4 regions of the Arthrobacter arnarulunnguaqae genome follow, and region 2 is predicted to be linked to each of the others. Evidence: riboswitches for the same ligand, from Rfam matches in the RefSeq annotation. Region 2 holds a riboswitch; each other region holds the start of a gene.
The links. Region 2 has a riboswitch for S-adenosylmethionine ahead of ACHAAJ_RS08950 (acyl-CoA dehydrogenase family protein). Riboswitches for the same ligand answer to the same signal wherever they lie in the genome.
Positions count from the first base shown of each region.

Region 1: another riboswitch for S-adenosylmethionine. It lies ahead of ACHAAJ_RS07255 (methylenetetrahydrofolate reductase); the one in region 2 lies ahead of ACHAAJ_RS08950 (acyl-CoA dehydrogenase family protein).
Region 3: another riboswitch for S-adenosylmethionine. It lies ahead of ACHAAJ_RS14490 (OsmC family protein); the one in region 2 lies ahead of ACHAAJ_RS08950 (acyl-CoA dehydrogenase family protein).
Region 4: another riboswitch for S-adenosylmethionine. It lies ahead of ACHAAJ_RS00295 (bifunctional o-acetylhomoserine/o-acetylserine sulfhydrylase); the one in region 2 lies ahead of ACHAAJ_RS08950 (acyl-CoA dehydrogenase family protein).

Region 1 covers NZ_JBIMER010000005.1:169,282-174,262, forward strand. Annotated here, with positions in the region: gene metE (5-methyltetrahydropteroyltriglutamate--homocysteine S-methyltransferase) at 1-2,304, opposite strand, end outside; gene ACHAAJ_RS07255 (methylenetetrahydrofolate reductase) at 2,360-3,268, opposite strand; SAM riboswitch class I at 3,356-3,461, opposite strand; gene ACHAAJ_RS07260 (helicase HerA-like domain-containing protein) at 3,683-4,981, shown strand, end outside.
Region 2 covers NZ_JBIMER010000007.1:133,297-138,277, forward strand. Annotated here, with positions in the region: gene acs (acetate--CoA ligase) at 1-239, opposite strand, end outside; gene ACHAAJ_RS08935 (ABC transporter permease) at 385-1,227, opposite strand; gene ACHAAJ_RS08940 (aliphatic sulfonate ABC transporter substrate-binding protein) at 1,227-2,267, opposite strand; gene ACHAAJ_RS08945 (ABC transporter ATP-binding protein) at 2,345-3,175, opposite strand; SAM riboswitch class I at 3,181-3,271, opposite strand; SAM riboswitch class I at 3,497-3,594, shown strand; gene ACHAAJ_RS08950 (acyl-CoA dehydrogenase family protein) at 3,603-4,859, shown strand.
Region 3 covers NZ_JBIMER010000023.1:20,105-25,085, reverse strand. Annotated here, with positions in the region: gene ACHAAJ_RS14500 (alpha/beta fold hydrolase) at 1-305, opposite strand, end outside; gene ACHAAJ_RS14495 (VOC family protein) at 559-975, opposite strand; SAM riboswitch class IV at 1,174-1,289, shown strand; gene ACHAAJ_RS14490 (OsmC family protein) at 1,326-1,874, shown strand; gene ACHAAJ_RS14485 (aldo/keto reductase) at 1,884-2,843, opposite strand; gene ACHAAJ_RS14480 (hypothetical protein) at 2,928-3,050, opposite strand; partial or broken gene ACHAAJ_RS14475 (NADPH-dependent FMN reductase) at 3,082-3,306, opposite strand; gene ACHAAJ_RS14470 (maleylpyruvate isomerase family mycothiol-dependent enzyme) at 3,779-4,477, opposite strand; gene ACHAAJ_RS14465 (flavin reductase family protein) at 4,565-4,981, opposite strand, start outside.
Region 4 covers NZ_JBIMER010000001.1:74,356-79,336, forward strand. Annotated here, with positions in the region: gene hutI (imidazolonepropionase) at 1-466, shown strand, start outside; gene tpx (thiol peroxidase) at 525-1,022, shown strand; gene ACHAAJ_RS00285 (CPBP family intramembrane glutamic endopeptidase) at 1,115-1,921, shown strand; gene ACHAAJ_RS00290 (VOC family protein) at 2,019-2,660, opposite strand; SAM riboswitch class IV at 2,796-2,913, shown strand; gene ACHAAJ_RS00295 (bifunctional o-acetylhomoserine/o-acetylserine sulfhydrylase) at 2,988-4,331, shown strand; gene metX (homoserine O-acetyltransferase MetX) at 4,409-4,981, shown strand, end outside.

The sequences.
Region 1 (4,981 bases), on a different contig from region 2:
CTCCTGGTATCCGCGGGTCTTGAGCCCGCAGTCCGGGTTGATCCACAGGTGGCGCGCCGGCACCGCCGTCAGCGCGGTTCGGATGAGGTCCGTGACCTCCGCCGTGGAGGGCACCCGCGGGGAGTGGATGTCGTAGACGCCCGGGCCGATCCCGCGTTCGTAGCCGTATCCGGCCAGGTCCCCGACGACCTCGAGGCGGGACCTGGCCGCCTCGATGCTGGTCACGTCGGCGTTCAGGCCGTCGATGGCGCGGATGACCTCGCCGAACTCGGAGTAGCACAGGTGCGTGTGGATCTGGGTGTCCGTGCGCACGCCCGAGGTCGCCAGACGGAAGGAATTCACCGACCAGTCGAGGTAGGCCTCCTGGTCCTCGGCGCGCAGCGGCAGCAGTTCGCGCAGGGCCGGCTCGTCGACCTGGATGATCGCGGTGCCCGCGGTCTCGAGGTCGGCGATCTCGTCGCGCAGCGCGAGCGCCACCTGGTTCGCCGTCTCGGACAGCGGCTGGTCCTCACGGACGAAGGACCACGCGAGGATGGTCACCGGACCGGTCAGCATGCCCTTGAGCGGACGCGGGGTCAGGGACTGCGCGTACGCGGTCCACGGGACGGTGAACGCCCCCGGGCGGCTGACGTCTCCCCAGAGGATCGACGGACGGGTGCAGCGTGAACCGTAGGACTGGACCCATCCGTGCTCGGTGGTCTCGAACCCGTCGAAGTTCTCGGCGAAGTACTGGACCATGTCGTTGCGCTCGGGCTCGCCGTGGACCAGCACGTCCAGGCCGAGGTCCTCCTGGAGCCGCACCACGCGGGCGATCTCCTCGCGCAGGAAGCCCTCGTAGGCCGCATCCGTGATGGCGCCGTTGCGCTGCCCGGAGCGGGCCTTGCGGACGTCGCCGGTCTGCGGGAAGGAACCGATCGTGGTGGTCGGAAGCACCGGCAGCCCGAGCCGCTCCTGCTGCGCCGCCGCGCGGACGGCGCCGTCGGGCCGGGTGAAGTCCGCGGCCGTGAGGCTCCCGGTCCGCCGGCGGATGGCCTCCTTGCGGACGCCTTCGCCGGTGGCCCGCGCCGCGAGGGCCGCGGTGGCCGCCCCGACCTCGTCCGCGATGGCGTCCGGCCCGGTGGCGAGTCCGCGGGCCAGGGTAAGGACCTCGGTGGTCTTCTCGTCCGCGAACGCCAGCCAGTCCCGCAGGTGGCCCGGGAGGTTGGTCTCGATGTCGACCTGGTGCGGGACGTGGAACAGCGACGTCGAGGTCGCGACGGACACCTTGCCGCCGCCCGCGGCCAACTTGTCCAGCGTGGACAGCGACGCGGCGAGGTCGTTGCGCCAGATGTTGTGGCCGTTCACGACGCCGGCGACCAGCGTCGCGGCGCCGCCGTTGGCGGCGCGGAAGGCATCCACCCCGGCGTCGGCCAGGGCGTCCCCGGCGACGAGGTCCGCGTGCACTGCCTGGACGCCGGCGGACGCGAGCAGTGCGAGGGCCTCACCTGGCGCGCGGCGGTTTCCGGCGGTGCCGTAGCCGGTGGTGACGAACAGGGCCGGCCCCGAGCCGGCCCGCGTTGCGGCGGCCAGCGCACGGTAGGCGCCCTCGACGACGCCGCCGGCGACGGCCAGTTCGCCGCCGCGGTCGGTGACCAGGGCCGGCTCGTCCAGCTGCACCCATTCGGCGCCGGCGTCTCCGAGCGCGTCGATGATGCCCTCGTAGGCGGCAACGGCGTCGTCCAGCCGCGACAACGGGTCGAAGCCCTCGGGTGCGCCGTCCTCGGCCTTGGCCAGCAGCAGGTAGGTCACCGGGCCAACCAGGACGGGACGGAGGGTGTTTCCGCGGCGGCTCTGCCGGGCCACGAGGCTGGTGAGGCGGTGGGCAAGCGGCGCGAACGTCGTGTCCGGGCCGATCTCCGGGACCAGGTAGTGGTAGTTCGTGTCGAACCACTTGGTCATTTCCAGCGGCGGGCGCTCGGCGTCGCCGCGGGCCAGCGTGAAGTACCCGTCGGTGTCCAGCGACCCGTCCGATTCGGCGAGGTCGGCGAAGCGCGTCGGCAAGGCGCCGAGGGCGGCGGTGGTGTCCAGCACCTGGTCGTAGAGGGCGAAGTCGGCGGGGATGGAGGAGTCCGCCGCGCCGAGTCCGAGGCCGGTCAGCCGGTCGATGGTGGCGTCCTGCAGGGCCTCGGACGCCCGGTCCAGGCCGTCGGCGTCGAGCTTGCCGGCCCAGTGGGCCTCGATGGCGCGCTTGAGTTCGCGGTTCGGTCCGATCCGCGGGTATCCGAGGATGGTGGCGGCGGGGAAGCTGTGCTGGTGGGTGGTCATGGTGGTGCTCCTTTTGCGGTGAATCGGTCGGTGGGTCGGTGTGCGTGCGCGCCGCCTAGGCGGGCACGCGTTGCGGTGCTGCCTTGGAGATCTCGAGCGCCTCGACGACGTCCAGCGAGCCCTGCGGATCGTTGAACGTGTAGAGGTGCAGGCCGGGGGCGCCGTCATCGAACGCGCCCTTGGCCAGCTCGACGGCGCTGGCGACGCCGATCCGGCGTCGTTCGCCGTCGCTGTCCGCCGTTTCGAGGCGGTGCAGCAGGTCCCTGCCCGGTTCGACGCCGGACATCGCGGCGAGGCGGGTCAGGCGCCGCACGCTGTCGAACGGGATGATGCCGGGGACGATCGGGATCCTGACCCCGGCGCGGCGCGCGGCCTCCACGAGGCCGGTGTAGTCGGAGCGCTCGAAGTAGACCTGGGTGATGGCGAAGTTGGCGCCGGAACGCTCCTTCGCCAGCAGCACCTCGACGTCGTGCTCGAACGACGGCGACTCCGGGTGCCGGCGCGGATACGCCGCCACCCCGACGGCCAGCCTGCCGCCGGCCAACGACGCCGCATGGCGCCGCTCGACGCCGCGGATCAGCTCCACCAGCTCGCCGGCGTAGCGGAGCTCCCCGCGGTTCGCGTCCGGCTCCGCGGGGAGGTCCCCGCGCAGTGCCAGCACCCCGCGGACGCCCAGCCCGACCAGGCGGGTGACAAGGGCGTCCAGGGTGGCGCGGCTCTCCCCCACGCAGATCAGGTGCGCCAGGGGCCGCAGCGCGGTGTTGCGGACCAGGTGGCCCACGAGTTCGATGGTGGCCTCGCGGCGGGCAGGCGTCCCGCTGGAGGTGACGGACACGTAGTCGGGGTTGGTGCCGGCCAGCGCCTCGATGGTCTCGAAGACCCTGGCGGCGGCGCGTTCGTTGGCCGGCGGGTACAGCTCGTAGGACAGCGCCGGTGGGGCGGCGCCGACGTTGTGTTCGGACATGGTTCTCCTCGCATTGTCACAGCGAAGGAGTGCGGCGGCGGTCCGGTCCGGTGGCATGCCGCGGGTCCGGGTGGCGTCGCTGATGCGTCTCCATCGCTTCTGGCGGTAGCACCGTTCGCGCGGCCCCCACGGGGCCCTCGGATGGTTGCTGCGGCGTCATCGATCCAGATCTCTCGGCCGCTCTTGATGGTTGGGTTCCACTATCTAACGCAGGGCCCGGACGGCCCCGCAAGCCGTCCGTCGCGCGGCGCTTCATCATCCGGAATATGACCGGTTGTGACCGGCGCCGGGCCGCCACGCGCGTCACCGGGCCGCCGCACCGCGTCATGTGAAGCGATTGTGACGCGCCCGGCGGGCGGGGCGCGGGACCGGGGACGGGTGCGTCGCCGCGGAGCGCGCCTTAGGCTGGGTGCCATGTCGACGAGCGCAGCGGCCGGGCAGGCCGAAAAGATCAAGTCCGGCTACACCTTCGAGGGACCCTGCGTGGACCTGGGGGCGGCGCTGGTCGGGGGCGAGGTCCATCCTGACGCACGGGTGCGGCTCCCCCTGCGCATGATGAACCGCCATGGCCTGGTGGCCGGCGCGACCGGCACGGGCAAGACCATCACGCTGCAGGTCATGGCCGAACAGCTCTCCGCCAACGGCGTACCGGTGTTCCTGACGGACATCAAGGGGGATCTCACCGGCCTCTCGACGCCGGGGACTCCCAGCGACAAGCTGCTGGCCCGCACCAGGAGCGTGGGCATGGACTGGACGCCCAAAACCTTCCCGGTGGAGTATTTTTCCCTCGGCGGCGACGGCGCCGGCATTCCGGTCCGGGCGACGATCTCCTCCTTCGGTCCCCTGTTGCTCTCGCGGATCATGGAGCTGAACGAAACGCAGGAGTCGAGCCTGCAGCTGATCTTCCACTACGCGGACACAAAGGACCTGCTGCTCTACGACCTCAAGGACCTCCGGGCCGTGATCTCGCACCTGACCGGCGACGAGGGCAAGGCGGAACTCCGGGAGCTCGGCGGGCTGTCGAAGGCCACCGCGGGCGTGATCCTGCGTGAACTCGTGGCGCTGGAGGCCCAGGGCCTGGAGAAGTTCTTCGGCGAGCCGGAGTTCGACACCGCCGAGCTGCTGCGCATGGCACCGGACGGCCGCGGCGTCATCTCCTGCCTCGAGCTTCCGACGATTCTGCAGAAGCCGCTGGTGTTCTCCACGTTCTTGGTGTGGCTGCTCGCGGACCTCTTCGAGGAGCTCCCCGAAGTGGGGGACGCCGACAAGCCCAAGCTCGTGTTCTTCCTGGACGAGGCCCATCTGCTGTTCCGTGACGCGTCGAAGGCGTTCCTCGACTCGATCATGACCACCGTGCGCCTGATCCGGTCCAAGGGGGTCGGCGTGTTCTTCGTGACGCAGACGCCCAAAGACGTCCCGGCGGATGTGCTGGGACAGCTCGCGAACCGCGTGCAGCACGCGCTGCGGGCGTTCACCCCCGACGACGCCAAGGCGCTGCGAGCCACCGTTTCCACGTTCCCCGTCAGCGACTACGACCTCGAGGAGGCCCTCACCCAGGCCGGCACGGGCGAGGCGATCGTGACCGTGATGAACGAAAACGGCGCTCCGACGCCGGTCGCGTGGACGCGCATGTGGACACCGGAGTCGACGATGGGCGCCTCGGCCGCGGAGGTCGTCGCCCGGACGGTCTCCGAATCGGCCCTGCTGTCCGTC
Region 2 (4,981 bases):
GGCTCGCCCTCGAAGTGCAGGGCCACCTTGTCGCCTCGGCCGGCGGCGACGTGGCGGTCGGCGCAGTTGACGGCGGCGTTGAGCTTCCCGCCGTCGAACCAGCGCAGCTCGGGGCCGCGGCGGGCGGCCGCGTCCGCGGGCGTGGCCGAGTGGGTGGTGTGCCAGGGCTCGGTCCACTCGAGGCGGGACGCGGCCTCCTCCCAGAAGGCGAGGCGCTCGGTTTCGTTCTGGATCGTCATCATCAGCTCCATCGGTCCTGGCGGTAGCACTACTAAAGGTCCCGCGGGGCCGCGGCCGCAAACCGGTGCCGCGCAAAACGCAACATTCGCGCCGGCGCGCGGAGGCGGGATGCGGCCGTGGGCGCACGTCCCGCGCGGCGTGTTCCTACGCCCAGCGGTTCACGGCCCAGCGCTCGAGAATCCCCAGCAGCCCGTCGGTGATCTTGCCGATCACGGCGAGCAGGATGATGGCCAGGAGCAGGCGGTCGGTGCGGCCGTTGTTCTGCGAATCGGTCAGCAGGAAGCCGAGCCCCATGGACGAGGCGATCAGCTCCGCCGCGACCAGGAACAGCCACGCCTGCGCCAACGCGAGCCGCAGCCCGGAGAAGATCGCCGGAACGACGGCGGGCAGCTGCACGGTGGTCAGCAGCCGCAGACCGTTGACGCCGAAGGCGCGCGCGGCCTCCACCAGGTTCTTGTCCACGTGGCGCAGCGCCAGGTACACGGTGGTGAAGATCGGGAAGAACGCACCGATGACGATCAGCGTGACCTTCGAGTCCTCGCCGATCTTCATCCACAGGATCAGCAGCGGCACCCAAGCCAGGGACGGCACCGCGCGGAACGCGCCGACCGTCGGGCCGAGCAGCGCGTCGGCCCACCGGGACAGGCCCACGAGCGAACCCAGCGCCAGCCCGAGCGCCGCGCCGATGCCGAAGCCCAGCAGCACGCGCTGCAGCGAGATCCCGATGTGCCGGGTCAGCTCGCCGCGCTCGACGAGTTCCGCGCCGGCGGCCAACACGGCCCCGGGCGCCGGAAGCGCGACGGCGGAGACCCATCCCAGCGAGCTGGCCGCCTGCCACAACGCCAGCAGGGCCACCGGCACGACGGCGCCGATCGCCACCCGGCGCGCGGTGGCACCCCGGGGGCGGGCCGGCGTCGTGCCGCGGGTCGACGAGGCGCGGCCGGCGACCGCCCCGTCGGAGACCTTGGTGTTCGGGCCGAGCGTCATCACGCGTCCTTGATGGTCGAGGCGTCCGCCTTCTTTGCGAAGGTGTCGTCGACGATAGTCGCGACGGCGTCGTCGATGTCCGCCTGGTCGGACACGTCGCCGGTCTCGACGAAGATCGGGCCGACCGTGGTCAGGACCTTGGTCTGGGCATCGCCCGGAACGCCGTCGACGTCGAGGTTGGAGCGTTCGAGGATGACCTGGCTGGCGACGGCCTGGTCCAGGGAGGCGACGTCGGCAAGGATCGCGGCGGTCTCCTCCGGGTTCTCCGCGGCCCATCCGCGGGCCTTCTCGTAGGCGTCGACGACGGTCTGCGCGAGCTCCGGGGAGTCGGTGAGGAACTTCTCGGTGGCGTTGAGGAAGCCGTAGGTGTTGAAGTCGAGGTTTCGGTAGAGCAGCGTGGCCCCGGCCTGCTCGGCGCCGGCCATGATCGGGTCCAGCCCGGCCCAGGCGTCCACGGAGCCGTTGTCCAGGGCCGCGCGCCCGTCCGCGTGCTGGAGGTTCTGCACGGTCACGTCGTTGATGGACAGCCCGGCCTCCTCGAGCGACTGGACCAGGAAGAAGTAGGGGTCGGTGCCCTTCGTCGCCGCGATCTGCTTGCCCTTGAGCTCGGCCACGGACTTGATGGTGGAATCCTTCGGCACCACCAGCGCGGACCACTCCGGCTGCGAGTAGAGGCTGATCACCTTGATGGGGGATCCGTTGGCGCGGGCCAGCAGGGCAGCCGATCCTGCCGTGGAACCCACCTGGATGGCGTCGGCGCGCAGGGCCTCGTTGGCCTTGTTCGACCCGGCGGACTGGAGCCAGTTGACCGTCACGCCCTGCTCCTTCAGCGTGGCCTCGAGCCAGCCCTTTTCCTTGATGACCAGACTGAGCGGGTTGTAGGTGGCGAAGTCGATGTTCAGCGTCTTGGCGGCGCCGGCCGCGGCCTCCGAACCGGAGCCCTCGCCCGCGCAGGCGGTCAGGAGCGCGGCGGCGGCACCGGCGGCGCCGAGTCCGAGGAAACGGCGGCGGGAGACGGGGGACAGGGCGTGGGAAATCATGGGGTTCCTTCGGGGATGCGGTCTGGGATGCGGATGGTGGCCGACGTCGGCCGGGGGTGTCGGTGGGTAAGCCGGTGTCAGTGTCGGTGGGAGTCGACGCCGAGGCTTTCGAGCAGGGACGAGCGCAGACGGGCCAGTTCGGCGGACGCGCGGTCGCGCGGGCGCTCGCCGGGGACCGTGAGGACCTGGGTGATGCCGGCGCCCTCCTGCCCGGGAACCCGGCCGAGGACCAGGACGCGGTCCGCGAGCTGGAGGGCCTCGTCGACGTCGTGCGTGACCAGGAGGACCGTGGCGGGGTGGGCGCGGTGGATGTCCAGGAGCAGGTCCTGCATCTTCAGCCGCGTGAGGGCATCGAGCGCGCCGAAGGGCTCGTCCAGCAGGAGCACGCCCGGACGGCGGGCCAGCGCCCGCGCCAGCGAGGCGCGCTGGGCCATGCCGCCGGAGATCTCGCGGGGGCGGTGGTCGGCGTGTCCGGACAGTTCGACGAGGTCCAGCAGTTCCGCGATCCGTTCCGCACCCTCTGCCTTGGGCGTCCCGCGCGGGAGTCCGAGCGCGACGTTCCGCCGGACGGTCTGCCACGGCAGCAGCCGCGGTTCCTGGAAGGCGACGGCGGAGCGGTCGTCGAGACCGTGGACGTCGCGTCCGTCGATGGACACCCCGCCGCTGGTCGGACGGTCGAGGCCCGCGACCGCTCGCAGGAGGGTTGATTTGCCGCAGCCGCTGGGACCGAGGATGGCCAGCACCTCGCCGGCAACGACGTCGAAATCTATGGATTCGAGGACGGCGCGGCGGGCGTCGCCGTCGCCGAACGCGCGGCCGAGGCCGGAGAACGAGACGGGCAGCGCGGAACCCGGCTGGCGGGTGGAAGTGGATGTCCGCCGGTTGTCCGGCGCGGTGGTGGTGCTCATGCTCAACTCCATCGGTCCTGGCGTTAGCACCGTCCCCGGACGGGGTGGTTGCTGCGGCGTCAACAAGCCAGATCTCTCGGCCGCTCGGGATGGTATTGAGTCAACTTAATGTCATCCCGACGCATTCGGCAAGTTACGACGCATCCCCGAAACATTCGGCGTAATACTTCGGTGTGCGCATTTTTCGAAGAAACTTCGGCAAAGGCGTGTTCTTGCACCGAATCTTCAGGGTATTTACGGGGCGCTGGATCCCGGAATCGCGCCCGGAGAGGCAGTCCGATGTTTGGCGAGCCCGCGATGGCCGGGTACAAATGAGTCAATAAACCATCCAGAGCGGCCGAGAGTCCTGGCTCCATGACGCCGCAGCAACCCCTTCCCGTCCGCCGGGAGGTAGGTGCTCACGCCAGGTCCGATGGAGTGATTCACTGTGGAGCAGTTCCCTGTCCCCGCCCGCCACCTGATCAAACTGACTCCGGGCGTGCCCGCAACCAGCCACTACGACGAGCTGGCCGGCGTGTTTCGGCCCGTCTTCGAGCGCATCGCCGATGGCGCCGCGGTGCGCGACGCCGAGCGGGTGCTGCCCTACGAGCAGGTCGGATGGCTCAACCAGCTGCGGTTCGGCGCCCTGCGCGTGCCGGAGGCGGACGGCGGCTACGGGGCATCGCTGGCGGACACCTTCCGGCTGCTCATCGAGTTGGCCGAGGCGGACTCGCAGGTGTCCCACCTGCTCCGTTCGCACGTCGGGTTCGTCGAATCCGTCCTGACGCTGGACGACGCGGAGGTCCGCAACCGCTGGTTTGCCCGCTTCGTCGGGGGACAGCTGGTCGGCAACGCGTACACCGAGCGCGGAGGCAATGAACTCGGAACGCTCAACACCCGGCTCCTGGAACACGACGGCCTGTTGCGGCTGACGGGCAAAAAGTACTACTGCACCGGCACCATCTTCGCCGATTGGGCGGCAGTCGCGGCGACGGTGCCGGGCGTCGCCGGGCGCCACATCGCCGTCGTATCGACGCAGCACTCCGGCGTGCGGATCTTCGACGATTGGGACGGCTTCGGCCAGCAGTTGACCGGCACGGGATCTACGACCTTCGACGACGTTCCGGTCGACACCCTGCTTCGGCCGGCCGAGCTCGAGGCGCACGTGGAATCGGCCGTCTTCCAACTGGTTCTGCTAGCCGTGCTGGCCGGGATCTCGAGGGCCGCGCTGGCCGACGCCCGCGCAGCCGTCCAGGCACGGACCCGGACATTCAGCACCGGTACGGGCGTTCCCGTCCGTGAGGAGCCGCAGGTGTTGCAGCTCATCGGGGAGATGTCCTCCACGGCGTTCGCGGTCGACGCCGTGGTGCTGGCCGCCGTCGCGGAGGTCGAGTCCGTGGATGGCGAGTCGGGGCTGACGGAGGCCGAGCGGTGGGCCGTGTGCGAGCTGGCCGCCAACCGCGCGCAGACCGTGGTCCAGCCGCTGGTGCTCTCCGCGGCGTCCAAGCTCTTCGACGGTCTCGGCGCCTCGTCCACGGCGCGCGTGTGCAACCTGGACCGCCACTGGCGGAACGCGCGCACGGTCGCGACCCACAACCCGACCATCTACAAGGCGCGGATCGTCGGGGACTACGAGGTCAATGGAACCGCCCCGCGGAAGTTCGACGCCGTGGGAGACGTGGCCCAGGTGGGTTTCGCGCGTTGAGCGGTTGGTCGGTTGGTGGTGCCGCGCCCGCGACCGCTCCCGCCCTCCTGCAGCCGAGACCGCCCAATATTGCCGAGACCTGCCGAAATTCCGTGAGGTCTCGATATTTTCACCCGGTCTGG
Region 3 (4,981 bases), on a different contig from region 2:
AGCACGCGCACGGAGTGGCGGACCCATTCCTTGATGCCGTATTCGGTGCCGGGGGCCACGACGGACTGGCCGTAGCCGATCGAGTCGATCGCGATGCAGCGGCCGAGTTCGGAAATCTCCGGGAGATTCAGCCACCAGTTCGCGGCCGCGGTGACGCCGGTGCCGGAGCCGTGGAGGAAGAGGATCGGGGTGCCCTCGCCGAGCTCGTGGTAGTGGGTGACCTCGCCGGGAGCGGTCTCGAGCCACTTGTCCTCGAGGCCGAAGAACTTGTCCGTGGTGTAGTCGGGAATCTGAACTGTGGTCATGGCGCACTCCTGTTGCTCGTCGTCGCGCAGAGGTCCTCGCGGACCCGCGGCCTGGGTGGGGCGGCCCCGCGCACGCGCAGGGTTCCCCTCCCTGACAAGCCTAGGGACGCGCGACCCTCTGGCCACGGGACCGTTCCGGCAGGCGGCACAAAGGCAACGGCACGACGGCGGTCCGCTCTGCGCCAGGACGTCGTGGACGTCCCAGCCCGGGCACGGCGACGGCGTCGTCCAGCTCCGCTGCAGACCGCGGGCGTCAGCCCCGCCGGCCTGCGATGTTGACCATCCAGCCGATCCCGAACCGGTCCGTGCACATCCCGAAGCTGTCGCCCCACGGCGCCACCGCGAGGGGCTCGATGATGGTTCCGCCGTCAACAAGCTTGTCCCAGTAACCGCGCAATTCCGCCTCGTCGCCGCCGCTCAGGGACACGGAAAACCCCTTCGGGGTGTTGTACTCCATGGCGTTGGGCGTGTCCGAACCCATGAGTGTCAGCCCGTTGGCTCCCGTCACCTGGCCGTGCATGATCTTTTCCTTTTCGGCCGGTTCCTCACTGGCCTGGAAGTCGCCGAATGTGTTCAGCACGAGTTCGCCGCCGAAGACGCCGTGGTAGAACTCCAGCGCGTCGCGGGCGTTGTCCTTGAAGCCGAGGTACGGGTTGAGCGTCGTCGCCATTTTTGTGCCACTCCTCGGAGATGAATGCGTCCGGGCACCTGGGCAACTGCCGGAGCCGACTGAAGGCTCCCATTATGCTCCGGCACGGCCGCTTAGGCGAGGGCCGCCGCAGCCGCCCGCGTCGACATGTTTCGGCGCGTTGCGGTTCGTGACGAAACCCTTGAACCACCCCGCCATCCCCCGTCAGACTCGTCGGAGAATCAAGAGTTCCAACCACGGGCCCTGGCCGGTTGGACGGCAACCCTCCCGCTGTAGCGGGGTGCCCCAGGTGAGGATTCGACGCCGGCCCGGCTTGGGCGGCGTAAGTATGGCGACGTGCCTGGCATGCGCCACGACACCAAGGATCGATCATGACCCAGACTTCCCTGCAGGACCTGAACGAGGTTCGCGCCGCGCGGCTCGACGACGCCGGAGCCTTCTGGTCCGGCAAAATCGCCGCCGACGCCGCGAACGCCCGCCTGACGTATGGCGCACGGGGGGCCGGCGAGGGCTCGGTGGCCACGCGCATCACGACCGGAGGACATGAGTTCACCGTCGACGAGCCTGCCGGGCTGGCCGGCGACAACGCGGCGGCGAGCCCGGTGGAATACGCGCTCGGCGCCTTGGCATCCTGCCAGGTGGTGGTCTACAGGCTGTACGCCCACCAGCTCGGCATCCGGGTCGACGACATCACGATCGACGCCGAGGGAGACCTCGACGTGCGGGGTCTCTTCGGCGCCGATGCAACGGTCCGGCCGGGCTTTTCCGCGGTTCGCCTGCGCGTAGTCATCACCGGACCGGAATCGCAGGAGCGCTACGACGAACTGCGGCGGACCGTCGACGAACGCTGCCCGGTGCTGGACCTGTTCGCCAACCCGACGCCGGTGGAGATCGAGGTGGCCGCGAACCCAGCCGGATAGGGCAAGGGGCTACGGCAGCGGGCGTCCGCGGGCCGCGGTCCAGAGGGCGTACCAGTCGTCGGAGGCCATGGCCTCGGCGACACGTTCGGCGTCGGCGCAGGCCGCGATGCGTCCGGGGTTCGACGTGCCGACGACGGGACGGATGTTCGCGGGGTGGCGCATCAGCCAGCCCAGCACGACGGACTCCGGCGCGCAATCCAGGCGTTGCGCCAGGGCGGCGACCATGCGGGAAGCGGCCGCGTCCGCAGGTTCCGTCCCGGCGCCGTCGGCCGGCCGTCCGCTGTAGCGACCCTGCGCCAGCGGACCCCAGGCCTGGAGCTCGACGCCGTTGGCCGCGCAGTATTCGAGCGCACCGTGCGGGAAACAGACGTCCGCGCCCTCGGCGTGGTTGACGAGGACGCCCGCCTCCAACCAGCCGAGCCGGTGCAGGCTCATCTCCAACTGGTTGACGGCCAGCGGCTCGTCGAGGGCGGACTGCAGCGCGCCCATCTGCTCGGCGGACATGTTCGAGACGCCCAACCGCAACACCTTCCCGGCGGCCTTGAGGTCGGCGTAGGCGCCGGCGATTTCCGCCGGCGTGGCCAGCGGGTCCGGCCGGTGGACGAGCAGCGTGTCCACGCGGTCCGTGCCGAGGCGCCGCAGGCTGTCCTCGACCCGGGCCGCGATGGTCCCGGCGGACGCGTCGTAGCGGCCGGGAGTGTCCGGCGTGCCCAGCACTATCCCGCACTTGGTCTGCAGGTGGAGTTGGTCGCGAAGCTCGGGGCGTTCGGCCAGGACGCGGCCGAACACCTCCTCCGACTTGCCGTTGCGGTAGATGTCAGCGTGGTCGAACACCGTGATGCCGGCCTCCAGCGCGGCGTCGACGGCGCGGTGCGCCTCGAACACGTCGGCTGCCTCGAGCGGTCCGGCGCCCCAACCCCCGCCCAGGCCCATGCATCCAAAGATCAGGCGGGATGCGGCTTCGTGCATGCTGGTGCTCCTTCGGTAGGTGGACTCACAGCGTACGACGCCGGTGCGCGCCGGCGCCTGCGCCAGCGCCGACGCTCGGGGCTACTAGCGGGAGCCGGGATCGTCGTCCCCGAAGACCTCCGGCTTGAAGGTGATGTAGGCCTCCGGCGCGTTGAGCTGCGGCGCGTCGAGGAAGCTCAGGACGCTGCGCATCGACGACTGCATCACGGCCGTGCCGATCCCGCCCGGCGATGCACCGATGATACCGGTGGGCTTGCGCGAAAGAGTTGCTGCCCCACGGGCGGGAACCCCAGTCGATCGCGTTCTTCAGCGCGCCGGGGATGGACCGGTTGTACTCGGGGGACACGATGAGGATTCCGCCCGAGCCCTCAATCGCTGCCTTGAGCTCCTTACCGGCCACCGGGAAGTCGGCGTCGAAGTCCGGGTTGTAGAGGGGAAGGTCGGCAATGGGGATCTCGAGCACAGCGATCCGCACCCGGCTAGATTTCAATTTCGTCAACACTCCAACAAGTCTTGACAAGATCCGTCACTTGGGGTCTAGTCTCTTAATAGATCCAAACGGCCTCCCCCAAGGGCCAACAGGATCACCGCGGCCCCGCCGTCCCCCAAGTGGCGGGCCCGCCAGCATCGGACCAGGCCAATGCCGATGCAGAATCAGTGCCCCCACCCCCTAGGCAGGGCGGGGGCACTCTGCTGTTCGGACCGGCTGGCCGCCCATAAACACCCCGACACGTCAGGCAAGGCCGGCGTTTTACAAAATGATTACCCCCGGGTATTGTTCCAACAGATCCAATGCTTCCCCCAAGCCGCTTGGATCTTTCGTTCCCGCCTTCCCCCAAGTGGCGGGGACGCGTGCCAAACCCAAGAGGCGGCACATGAAAACGCCCCCGCCGATGAGACCGGCGGGGGCGTTTTCGCGCCTTACGGGTTCCTGATCACCAGGCCGGCAGCGTCGGCAAGGGGCCATCGGCCTCCAAATACCCGGCGTGGCCACGGGAGAGCCATTCGAGCAGGCCCTCCCGGTCCGATTCCACTCGCAGGGAGCCGTCGCCGATCACCCACTCGTCGCGCTCCTCCGTCACCAGGGTCATGCCGGGGGCGTCCTTGGCCCGCATGGTGCGCACCGCTGCCTCGAGGGCGTCGAGCACCGAGTCGGGATCGGCCTCCTCGATGGTCCAGGCGGTGTCCAAGTCGTTGTGGTGGACGACGACCTCGGCGATGCGCAGTGCCACGATGGAGAGCACGGGGATCCGCTTGCCGTGCAGGTGCACCTCCTCGACCGCAAAGTCGCCCGCCAGTCGCCGGGCCTGCTCGGAGAAGTACGCCGCGGACTCCCGGAAGGCATCGAGCAGTTCTTTCCGCGGGCGGGCGGCGATCTCCGCGATCTCCGCGTCGCGGGCCTCCCGGGACGCGTAGGGTTGCTGCTCCTCTCCCGTGACGGCCCAATCGATGAGCTTGACCAGGGCGCGGCCGTTGGAGGCCAGGTGCGCAATGACATCGGCGCGGCTCCAACTGCCGCACAGCGACGGCCGGGGGAGTTCGTCGTCCGCCAGCGACTCGATCGTGGCCAGGAACATGTCCGTTTCTCGGCCGAGTCGGGAGATGTCCGAGTGGAGGGAAGCTGAGTTGATCATGAGGCCACCTTATCCAGTGGCCACGGCGCGAATCGCCCTTACCGGCGATCCATATGCAAACGGTCCTGACTGATCCGCCGGGACGAACTACGCCCGCCGGCCGCGCAGGGCGGCGTGCTGCTCCAGCCCGTAGTAGGTCCGGCGATGGTAGACCAGCGGGACCGCCGGCGAACCGCCGTCGGACACCTGAAGGACGCGCGCCGCCGCGAGGACGCCCGCGCCCACCGGCGTCCGGCTGACGATCGCGCACCGCAACACCGTTCCCACCCCGCGCAGGATGGGCTCGCCAGTGGGCGCCGTGTACCAGTCCATGTCCGTTCCGAAGCGGCGCGAGCCCGGACGCGCGAACAACTCGGCGAGTCGGTGGTTGGCGATGGTCAGCAGGTGCACCGCGACGGCGTGGCCGGCGAGGACCGCGGCCCCGGACGTGCTGTCCGTCGAGACGGAGAAGGCGAGCGCCGCGGGATCGGCGGACACCGAGATCACGGACGAGGCGGTGATGCC
Region 4 (4,981 bases), on a different contig from region 2:
CTATTTGGACGCGGCCGACGTCGACTCGCTCGCCGGATCGTGGAGTGGATGGGATCCGGCCACGCGGTCCGGCACCCCCGGCACCGTCGCGACGTGCCTGCCGGCCTGCGACCTCTCGACCCGCCAGCCCCTCGCGCCCGGCAGGGAGCTGTTGGACGCCGGGGTGCGGATCGCGCTGGCCTCGAACTGCAACCCGGGTACTTCCTATACGACGTCGATGGCGTTCTGCGTGGCGACGGCCGTGCTGCAGATGCGCCTGGACATCGGCGAGGCGATCACCGCGGCAACATACGGTGGCGCGCTGGCGCTCGGCGTGCAGGATGAAGTCGGCTCGCTCGAGGTGGGAAAGCGCGCGGACCTGCAGCTGCTCGACGCACCCAGCGTCTCGCATTTGGCCTACCGGCCCGGGATGCGGCTCACCGGCCCCGTTTTCCGGGCGGGTGCGCTGGCGGCGGGTGCGATCTAGCGATCGGCTGGCGCGGCGGCGGTCAGGAGCGGGGCCCGCCGCGTGATAAACAGGAGCCATGGCTAACACCGCATTCAAGGGAACTCCCGTACAGACCATTGGCGACCTGCCCGCGCAGGGCGCCCCGGCCCCGGACTTCACGCTGACGGGAGCGGACCTGACCGACGTCGCCAGCGCCGACCTGGCCGGCCGCCGTCTGGTCCTCAACATCTTCCCCAGCGTCGATACCGGCGTCTGCGCCGCCAGCGTGCGGAAGTTCAACGAGCTCGCCGGCGGACTCCAGAACGCCACCGTGGTCTGCGCCTCGGCGGACCTGCCGTTCGCGCTGGGCCGCTTCTGCGGTGCGGAGGGCCTGGAGAACGTCGTTTCAGCGTCCACCTTCCGCTCCGACTTCGCCGAGGCCTACGGCGTGAAGATGGTCAACGGCCCGCTGGCGGGACTGAACGCACGCTCGGTCGTCGTCGTCGACACCGATGGGACGGTCCTGCACTCCGAACTCGTCTCGGACATCACGGTGGAGCCGAACTACGACGCCGCCATCGCGGCGCTGAACTAACCGCGGCCCTGCAGTAGCGCTTCGAGGCAGGGTCCGTCCGGGAAACCGGGCGGGCCCTGTGCGCTGTTCCGCCGCCCGCTACGATCGTTGGCATGGACAGCACCGGATCCCTTGCCGCCTCCGCGGCCGGCCGCCAAGCCGGCGCGCGGCCGCCGGCGTCCCGCCGCTGGATCGCGTTCGAGATCGCACTGGTCCTCGGATTGTCCCTCGGACAGTCCGCGGTCTACGCCGCGGTCAGCCTCCTGGACAAGTTGAGCCGGGCCCCGCTGGGCGGGCAGACGACCAGCATGAACAACCCGCTGAGCGAGCGTCCCCTCTTCGACCTGACTTACCAAATGTTGGACATCGTGTTCGCCCTGGTCCCCGTGGCGCTGGTTTTCTTCCTATTTGCCCAAGCGGGAACCAATGGGTTCCGGGCCATGGGTCTGGACTTCCGGAGGCCTTGGCGCGATCTGGGGTGGGGTTTCGGGCTGTTCGCCGTGATCGGCGCGGGAACGCTGGGCGTCTACGCCGCGGGCCGGGCTTTGGGGGCGACCACGGCCATCGTGCCGTCCGCCCTGGAACCCTACTGGTGGACCATACCGGTCCTGGTGCTGTCCGCGGTGCGCCACGGCCTCCTCGAGGAAACGGTGGCCGTCGGCTACCTCTTCGACAGGTTGCGCCGTCTGGCGTGGGGCCCGTGGGCCGTGGTGGTCGCCAGCGCGATCCTGCGCGGAAGCTACCACCTCTACCAGGGTTTCGGCCCGTTCGTGGGGAACTTCCTGATGGGGCTGGTCTTCGGGTGGTTGTACCTCAAGTACCGCCGGGTAATGCCCCTGGTCATCGCCCACGCGTTGCTCGATACGGCCGGGTTCGTCGGCTACGCGCTGATCGGACCGGCGATCGGGCTGGGCACCTAGCTCAAGCAGTTCACCTCGGTTAAGCGGCGCGGGCCGGACAGCGGATGTCCGGCCCGCACTTCGTGTCCCGCGGTCCTGTCCGCAAGGTCCCGTCCCGCTACAGCGTGATCGATCCCTTGGGGGTCTCGAAGGTCACGGACATGATGCCCGGCGTCCCGTTGGGCGCCTGCCACTCGACGTCCACTCCCTCCAGGGGGCTCTGCTCCGGCGTTCCCAGCCATTCGCGCACCCGCTCCCTGGAGCCGGCGATGCTGATCCGGGAGATCCGCCCCACCGGCTCCAGCGCGCGAGACGGGTGCAGGTTCTCGGTTCCGTCGTCCCAGCGCAACATGTAGGGCACCTGCGGGTCCGCGATGAGCCCCTTGATGCCGATCTGCTGCCACGTCAGTTCCTGGCCGTCCGGGAACTTCCGGTTCCCGGGAACCGAGGACCGGCCGAGCCGCTCCTCGAAGGGGGCCAGGTCGTCGACGGCGACGCACCAGCCCATCCATCCTCCGCCCATTTCCGACCGCGCACGCACGGCCTGGCCGAACGGAGCCTTGTCAGAGGCCGGGTGCGCGAGCACCTCGACGACCTCCAGGTATTGGTTGTTCAGCAACGGGAAAATGACATTCCGTGTGCCGAACCGGGGATGCACGCCGCCCTTGACGGACTCGATCCCCAGAGTGTCTTTGATGCGGTCGGCGGTGGCCGCCAACCCATCCTGTCCGCAAGCGTATGAAACGTGGTCCAACCTCATGTGCCCATGATGGCACTTTGTGAGGTGCGTCTCGACTTAGGTTGTCCTTACTTGAGCCGAAGGCTGTGTCAAACCCCGTCATATTCGCCGGGCGTCGCTTGCGGGGCGCGGCGGCATCCGCGAAACTGTTCTACAGGTCATGAGTGCCAGCGCGAAACCCCGGTTTGCTGGCCGGCAACCCTCCACTCGCGGTGGGGTGCCCCGGGTGAGGACCGGGCTCGGCGCCAAGCGTGGCGCGGGGCAAGCGCGGGTCGGTTCCGGGCGGCGTCACACTCCGTGTGGCAACTCCGTTTGGTGCGGCCCCTCAGACGAAAGAGGAGCACCACAATGTCCACCAACTGGTCCTTTGAGACGCGCCAGATCCACGCGGGACAAACACCCGACGCGGCAACCGGGGCGCGCGCCCTGCCGATCTACCAGACGACGTCGTTCGTCTTCCCGAGCGCGGAGAGCGCGGCGGCGCGGTTCGCGCTACAGGAACTCGCGCCCATCTACACGCGCATCGGCAATCCCACGGCCGAGGCCGTGGAAAACCGCATCGCCGACCTCGAGGGCGGCGTCGGCGCTCTCCTCCTGGCCTCCGGCCAGGCCGCCACGACCTTCGCGATCCTGAACGTCGCCGAGTCGGGCGACCACATCGTGGCCAGCCCGAGCCTCTACGGCGGGACGCAGAACCTGTTCAAGCACACGCTGCGTCGATTGGGCATCGAGACGACGTTCGTCGAGGATCCCGACAACCTCGAACACTGGCGCGCGGCGGTCCGGCCGAACACCAAGGCCTTCTTCGGCGAGGTGGTTTCGAATCCCCGTCAGGACGTGCTGGACATCGAGGGCCTCGCCGCCGCGGCCCACGAGGCCGGCGTCCCGCTCATCGTGGACAACACGCTGGCGACTCCGTACCTGATCCGCCCCATCGAATGGGGCGCGGACATCGTTGTGCACTCGGCCACCAAGTACCTCGGCGGGCACGGAACCGCGATCGCCGGTGTGATCGTGGACTCCGGCAACTTCGACTTCGCGCGGGACCCCGAGCGGTTCCCGACGTTCAACACGCCGGACGAGTCCTACAACGGGTTGGTGTTCGCCCGCGACCTCGGCGTCGGCGGCGCCCTCGGAGCCAACCTGGCCTACATCCTGAAGGCCCGCGTCCAACTGCTGCGGGACCTCGGTTCCGCGGCGGCCCCGCTGAACGCGTTCCTGATCGCCCAGGGCCTGGAAACGCTGAGCCTGCGTATGGAGCGCCACGTCTCCAACGCGCAGAAGGTCGCCGAATGGCTTCAGGCGCGGGAGTCCGTCCGCTCCGTGGCCTTCGCCGGCCTGCCGTCGAGCCCGTGGTTCGAACGGGGGCGCAAGTACGGACCGCGCGGCACCGGCGCGATCGTCGCGTTCGACCTGGAGGGCGGCGCGGAAGCGGGACAGGCCTTCGTCGACGGGCTGGAACTGCACTCCAACGTGGCCAACATCGGCGACGTCCGTTCGCTGGTCATCCACCCGGCGTCGACGACCCACGCGCAGTTGGGCGAGGCCGAGCGGGCCGCCGCCGGGGTCACTCCCGGGCTGGTGCGGTTGTCGGTCGGCTTGGAGCACGTCGATGACATCATCGCCGACCTGTTGGCCGGGTTCGACGCCGTCCGCCGGGCCGCGCCCTCGGACCTGCAGGCGGCCCGGTGACCCTCGACTTCAACGCGACGTCGGAGCGCGCCGCTCCGAACGCCGTCGGTCCGCGGACCGACGGCGTTCCGCGGACCCTGCGCACCGGCGCCTTCGATTTCGAGACGGGCGGCTGGCTGCCCGAGCTCGTCATCGGATACGAAACGTGGGGCCGGTTGAACGCCGACGCGTCCAACGCCGTCCTGCTGCAGCACGCCCTCACGGGGGACCCGCACGTCGCCCGCGGGGACTCTGACGAACCCGGCTGGTGGGACGGATTCGTCGGGCCCGGCAAGACGTTGGACACCGACCGCTACTTCGTCGTGGCCGCCAACATGGTCGGCGGTTGCAACGGGACCTCCGGGCCGTCCAGCCCGGATCCGGACGGCGCGCCCTGGGGGTCGCGCTTCCCGTTCACCACGGTCCGCGATTCCGTCCGCGCCGAGGCGCGCTTGGCCGACGCCCTCGGCGTCGCCCGCTGGCACAGCGTGATCGGGGGCTCCCTCGGAGGTGCCAGGGCGCTGGAATGGGCCGCCGAGTTCCCCGGGCGGGTCGGGGCGTGCGTGGTCATCGCCGCCGCGGCCGAGGCGAGTGCGGAACAGATCGCCTTCGCGCAGGCGCAGACCGCCGCGATCCGCCTTGACCCCCATTTCGCCGGTGGCGACTACTAC